2 regions of the Streptomyces sp. NPDC091281 genome follow, and region 1 is predicted to be linked to the other one. Evidence: predicted binding sites of a transcription regulator. Region 1 holds the regulator's gene; the other holds the start of a gene.
What was found. Region 1 encodes HrcA, which represses chaperone genes, less so after heat shock. Its sites were predicted from a motif close to TTNGCACTCNGNNNNNCNGAGTGCNAA; they were not measured.
Positions count from the first base shown of each region.

Region 1 (3,359 bases):
CCGGGGACGTAGCGCGCGTCCTCGCCGCCCAGCGCGAGCAGGCGGTCCAGCGCGGCGGGCCAGCGGGCCGGGACCGCGTCCGGGCCCGCCTGCGGCTCCCCGGACTCCTCCACCAGGTCGCCGCAGAACACCGTCCCCGGCGAGCCGGGGACCAGGACGGCCAGGTCGTGCGCGGTGTGGCCGGGGCCGACGTTCGCCAGCAGCACCCGCAGGCCGCCGCCCAGGTCGAGGGTCCGCTCCCCGGAGACCAGGTGGCCGGGGCGGACCAGGCGCCGCGCGGCCTCCGCCGCCTCCGCCGCCGCCAGCCCGTGCCGTACCGCGTCCGCCCGCAGCTCCTCCGCCGGGACCGTCTCCAGCCCCACCGCGCCGTACACCTCCGCGTCCGCGAACGCCGCCGCCCCGAACACGTGGTCGAAATGGGCGTGGGTCAGCGCGAGATCCGTCACACGCCCGCCCGCCGCCTCCTCCGCCCGCGCCCGCAGCAGCGCCCCCTCCGCCAGGCTCGACCCCGCGTCCACCACCAGCACCCGGTCCGCCCCGACGACCAGCCCCACCGTGCAGTCCCAGCCCGGCAGCCGGCGCCGCCCCACCCCCGGCGCCACCCGATCCCACCCGGCCTCTTCCCAAGTCACCGTCATGCGGCGACGCTAACGTGGCGGGCACCCGGTGCGCGGGCGGGCGCGTGCGCGACCTTGCCCCGGGTGTACCCCACCGCCGTACACTGGGCCGGGGAACGCTGGCACTCGGAAGTGACGAGTGCCAGGCCGGGCGCCCAGGACACTGGGGGACGACTTCTGGAGGTGTGCGGTGCTGAGCGAACGACGTCTTCAGGTGCTGCGCGCCATCGTCCAGGACTACGTGGGCACCGAGGAGCCGGTCGGCTCCAAAGCCCTCACCGAGCGGCACAACCTCGGCGTCTCCCCGGCCACCGTCCGCAACGACATGGCCGTCCTGGAGGACGAGGGCTTCATCGCCCAGCCCCACACCAGCGCCGGGCGCATCCCCACCGACAAGGGCTACCGGCTCTTCGTCGACAAACTGGCCGGCGTCAAACCGATGACGGCCCCCGAACGCCGCGCCATCCAGAACTTCCTGGACGGCGCCGTCGACCTCGACGACGTCGTGGCCCGCACGGTCCGGCTGCTCGCGCAGCTCACCCGGCAGGTCGCCGTCGTGCAGTACCCGTCGCTGACCCGCTCCACCGTCCGCCACGTCGAACTGCTGTCGCTCGCGCCCGCCCGCCTGATGCTCGTGCTGATCACGGACACCGGCCGGGTCGAACAGCGGCTCGTGGACTGCCCGGCGCCGTTCGGCGAGGCCTCGGTGGCGGACCTGCGGGCCCGCCTCAACAGCCGGGTCGCGGGCCGCCGCTTCACCGACGTCCCGCGCCTGGTCGAAGACCTCGCGGACGCCTTCGAGGCCGAGGACCGGGGCACCGTCACGACCGTGCTCTCCACCCTCCTGGAGACACTCGTCGAGGAGAACGAGGAGCGGCTGATGATCGGCGGCACCGCCAATCTCACCCGCTTCGGACATGACTTCCCTCTCACCATCCGGCCCGTCCTGGAGGCCCTGGAGGAACAGGTCGTCCTCCTGAAACTCCTGGGCGAGGCCGGTGATTCGGGCATGACCGTACGCATCGGTCACGAGAACGCCTACGAGGGACTCAACTCCACGTCCGTGGTCTCGGTCGGCTACGGTTCGGGCGGCGAGGCAGTCGCCAAGCTCGGCGTGGTCGGACCGACCCGCATGGATTACCCGGGAACGATGGGAGCGGTACGCGCAGTGGCACGGTACGTCGGACAGATCCTGGCGGAGTCGTAAGTGGCCACGGACTACTACGCCGTTCTCGGCGTGCGCCGCGACGCGTCGCAGGAAGAGATCAAGAAGGCCTTCCGGCGGCTCGCACGCGAGCTGCACCCGGACGTCAACCCCGATCCGAAGACCCAGGAGCGGTTCAAGGAGATCAACGCCGCCTACGAGGTGCTGTCGGACCCGCAGAAGAAGCAGGTCTACGACCTCGGCGGCGACCCCCTCTCCCAGGCGGGCGGCGCGGCCGGCGGCTTCGGCGCGGGCGGCTTCGGCAACTTCTCCGACATCATGGACGCCTTCTTCGGCACGGCGTCCCAGCGCGGGCCCCGCTCGCGCACCCGGCGGGGCCAGGACGCGATGATCCGGCTGGAGGTCGACCTCGACGAGGCCGCCTTCGGCACCACCAAGGACATCCAGGTCGACACCGCCATCGTCTGCACCACGTGCAGCGGCGAAGGCGCCGCGCCCGGGACCTCCGCGCAGACCTGCGACATGTGCCGCGGACGCGGCGAGGTGTCCCAGGTGACGCGGTCCTTCCTCGGCCAGGTCATGACCTCCCGCCCCTGCCCCCAGTGCCAGGGCTTCGGCACCGTCGTCCCCACCCCGTGCCCCGAGTGCGCCGGTGACGGACGCGTACGGTCCCGGCGGACGCTGACCGTCAAGATCCCCGCCGGTGTCGACAACGGCACCCGCATCCAGCTCGCCGGTGAGGGCGAGGTCGGGCCCGGTGGCGGCCCCGCCGGTGACCTCTACGTCGAGATCCACGAGCTGCCGCACGCCATGTTCCAGCGGCGCGGGGACGACCTGCACTGCACGGTCACCCTCCCGATGACGGCGGCGGCCCTCGGCACGAAGGTGCCGCTGGAGACGCTCGACGGGCTGGAGGAGGTCGACATCCGGCCCGGCACCCAGTCCGGGCAGTCCATCCCGCTGCACGGGCGGGGCGTCACCCACCTGCGGGGCGGGGGACGCGGCGATCTCATCGTGCACGTCGAGGTGCAGACGCCGACCAAGCTCGACCCCGAGCAGGAGCGGTTGTTGCGGGAGCTGGCGAAGCTGCGGGGGGAGGAGCGGCCGCTCGGGCAGTTCCAGCCGGGGCAGCAGGGGCTGTTCTCGCGGTTGAAGGACGCGTTCAACGGGCGGTGAGGCCTGGGTGACGGGGCCTCGCGCCAGGTCTGGGGGCTGCCGCCCCCAGGCCCCCGCTTCGGCCCTGAAGGGGCCTTGTCCTCAAACGCCGGACGGGCTGGAGTGGGCGGGCGCGGGCTGTCGCTGTGACCGTCGGACGGACTGAAAAGCCCAGGCCCGCCTCAGCCCCCGGAGCCGGAGCGGCACCCGATTCGGAGCCGTTCCCGTGACGTGACACCATGCCGTCATGTCCTCCGCGCTGACCGATCTCCTGCCCTGTCCGATCGTGCAGGCCCCCATGGCGGGCGGCGTCTCCTTGCCTCAGTTGGCGGCCGCTGTCTGTGAGGCCGGGGGGCTCGGGTTTCTCGCCGCCGGGTACAAGACGGCCGACGGGGTGTACCAGGAGATCAAACAGCTGCGGA
Region 1 is NZ_JBIVUY010000001.1:413,034-416,392, forward strand. Features, by position in the region: gene ACIQPQ_RS01760 (MBL fold metallo-hydrolase) at 1-638, opposite strand, end outside; gene hrcA (heat-inducible transcriptional repressor HrcA) at 808-1,824, shown strand; gene dnaJ (molecular chaperone DnaJ) at 1,825-2,958, shown strand; gene ACIQPQ_RS01775 (nitronate monooxygenase) at 3,185-3,359, shown strand, end outside.

Region 2 (3,359 bases), on a different contig from region 1:
ACGACCAGGGCAAGCTGCGCCGCTTCGTGAACGTCTACGTCAACGACGACGACGTCCGCTTCGAGCAGGGCCTGGAGACCGCCACCCCGGACGGCGCGGGCGTCTCGATCATCCCGGCCGTCGCGGGCGGCTGACCGCGCCGGCCCGACCCCCGGGCGGTTGACCGCCGTTCAGTACCCGCCGGTAGTGACCGTCGGTAACAGCGATTACCGAGTGTTCATCGAATTGCCCCCTCCGTGAGAGAAGCGGAGGGGGCAATTCTGTGTGATTGAGCGCGGTAGAGTTGGGGAACGCGCCCGCCGCTCGCGTGCCGCCCGCATATGAGGGCCGTCCCTCGGTGCGATAAGAAGCAGCCAAAGTGTGCGTGGCTTTTACGCCTTTTGCTCCCTTTATGGGGCCCGACTTGCCCGATATCCGGGCGAATTCTCACTATATTACAGACCCTTCACGTCTTGAATTCTCGTCCGATTGACCTGTTGCAGAGGGCAGTTGGACAGATACATTCGGCCGCGGTCGACGCGTTCCGGCGCACGCCCCCAACCAACTGGGGGGTGAGGTCTGACCCGGGTCCGCGGAGTGTGGATCTGTGCAAGGGCCAGTAATAGGGGAGTTAGGCATGGCTCAGGGCACCGTCAAGTGGTTCAACGCGGAGAAGGGGTACGGCTTCATCGCGGTCGACGGTGGTGCGGATGTTTTCGTCCACTACAGCGCGATCCAGATGGACGGATACCGCACCCTGGAAGAGGGCCAGCGAGTCGATTTCGAGATCTCGCAGGGTCAGAAGGGGCCGCAGGCGGACATGGTCCGGCTCGCGACCGGCTGAAGCGCGCGCCGACGCAGCGTCGTTCTTCCTTCTTGTTCCACCAGTTCCATCAGCTCCACCCGTTCCACCCGCTCCACGTGTTCCACCGTCGAAGGGCTCGCACCTCCCAGGGTGCGAGCCCTTCGAGCTGTCCGCGGCCGGGCGGACCGGGCGGCCAGGGGGCCCGGTCCCCGAGAGGCGCTTGCACTCGGCAGGGGCGAGTGCTAATCATTGGCGTTAGCACTCTGAAGGTGAGAGTGACAACGAAGGACCGGGTCGGTGAGGCCCGCAGGCCAGGTGGGGCAAGGAACCACGGGGCCGGCGAGCCGTCCGTCGCGGGCGCGGGCGCGGTCCGAAGAATCACCCCCAGTCCTGGAGGGACCACTTCACATGGCCAAGATCATCGCGTTCGACGAGGAGGCGCGGCGCGGCCTCGAGCGCGGCATGAACCAGCTCGCGGACGCCGTGAAGGTGACGCTCGGCCCCAAGGGCCGCAACGTCGTCCTCGAGAAGAAGTGGGGCGCCCCCACGATCACCAACGATGGTGTCTCCATCGCCAAGGAGATCGAGCTCGAGGACCCGTACGAGAAGATCGGCGCCGAGCTGGTCAAGGAAGTCGCCAAGAAGACGGACGACGTCGCCGGTGACGGTACGACCACCGCGACCGTCCTCGCCCAGGCCCTGGTGCGCGAGGGTCTGCGCAACGTGGCCGCCGGCGCCAACCCGATGGCCCTCAAGCGCGGTATCGAGAAGGCCGTCGAGGCCGTCTCCGGTGCCCTGCTGGAGCAGGCGAAGGATGTCGAGACCAAGGAGCAGATCGCTTCCACGGCCTCCATCTCCGCCGCCGACACCCAGATCGGCGAGCTGATCGCCGAGGCCATGGACAAGGTCGGCAAGGAAGGCGTCATCACCGTCGAGGAGTCCCAGACCTTCGGTCTGGAGCTGGAACTCACCGAGGGCATGCGCTTCGACAAGGGCTACATCTCGGCGTACTTCGCCACCGACATGGAGCGGATGGAGGCGTCGCTCGACGACCCGTACATCCTGATCGCCAACTCCAAGATCGGCAACGTCAAGGACCTGCTCCCGCTCCTGGAGAAGGTCATGCAGTCGGGCAAGCCGCTGCTGATCATCGCCGAGGACGTCGAGGGCGAGGCCCTGTCGACCCTGGTCGTCAACAAGATCCGCGGCACCTTCAAGTCCGTCGCGGTCAAGGCCCCGGGCTTCGGCGACCGCCGCAAGGCGATGCTGAACGACATCGCCATCCTCACCGGCGGCGAGGTCATCTCCGAGGAGGTCGGTCTCAAGCTGGAGAACACCTCCCTGGACCTCCTGGGCAAGGCCCGCAAGGTCGTCATCACCAAGGACGAGACCACCATCGTCGACGGTGCCGGCTCCTCGGACCAGGTCGCGGGCCGCGTGAACCAGATCCGCGCCGAGATCGAGAACAGCGACTCGGACTACGACCGCGAGAAGCTCCAGGAGCGCCTGGCGAAGCTGGCCGGCGGCGTGGCCGTCATCAAGGCCGGTGCCGCCACCGAGGTCGAGCTGAAGGAGCGCAAGCACCGCATCGAGGACGCCGTCCGCAACGCGAAGGCGGCCGTCGAGGAGGGCATCGTCGCCGGTGGCGGCGTGGCCCTGCTCCAGGCCTCCCAGGTCTTCGAGAAGCTGGAGCTGGAGGGCGACGAGGCCACCGGTGCCGCCGCCGTCAAGCTGGCGCTGGAAGCCCCGCTGAAGCAGATCGCCGTCAACGCCGGCCTCGAAGGCGGTGTCGTGGTGGAGAAGGTGCGCAACCTGACCCCGGGCCACGGCCTGAACGCCGCGACCGGCGAGTACGTCGACCTGGTCGCCGAGGGCATCATCGACCCGGCGAAGGTGACGCGCTCCGCGCTGCAGAACGCGGCCTCCATCGCCGCGCTCTTCCTCACCACCGAGGCCGTCATCGCCGACAAGCCGGAGAAGTCCGCGGCCCCGGCCGGCGGCGGCATGCCGGGCGGTGACATGGACTTCTGATCCTCCCCGGGACCCCTTCCGGTCCCCCGAGGATCGCTCGTCCTGACCGAGGGCGGCACCCCTGTTCCGACGGGGGGTGCCGCCCTCGGGCGTTGCCGGGTGCGGGGGCAGACGTGGCGGGGGTCACACCGATGTCGCCGCCCGCGGGCGGAATGGACGGGTGCGCTGGGGTCGTTGTCCGGGGGAAGGCGGTGAATGCGTATGCACATACCGTCTGGAATGTCCCTGTTCGATGCCCCGAGCAACCTGTCAAGGAGCCCGCTGCCGTGACCGCCACCCCCACCTCCGCCGCCTCGCGTGCCGCCGAGATCCTCGGCCGCCCCGTCACCCTCAACGGGCTGACCGTCCCGAACCGCATCGCCATGGCCCCGATGACCCGGATGTTCTCGCCGGGTGGCGTGCCCGGTGAGGACGTCGTGTCGTACTACGGGCGCCGGGCCGCCGCCGGGGTCGGTCTGATCGTCACCGAGGGCACCTACGTCGGCCACCCCTCGGCCGGGCAGAGCGACCGGGTGCCCCGCTTCCACGGCGAGGAGCAGCTGGC
Region 2 is NZ_JBIVUY010000004.1:515,470-518,828, reverse strand. Features, by position in the region: gene ACIQPQ_RS13880 (MoaD/ThiS family protein) at 1-134, shown strand, start outside; gene ACIQPQ_RS13875 (cold-shock protein) at 617-823, shown strand; gene groL (chaperonin GroEL) at 1,193-2,815, shown strand; gene ACIQPQ_RS13865 (NADH:flavin oxidoreductase) at 3,082-3,359, shown strand, end outside.
Region 2: a site for HrcA is predicted at 1,004-1,030, ahead of groL (chaperonin GroEL). Genes of this name have one in related genera too.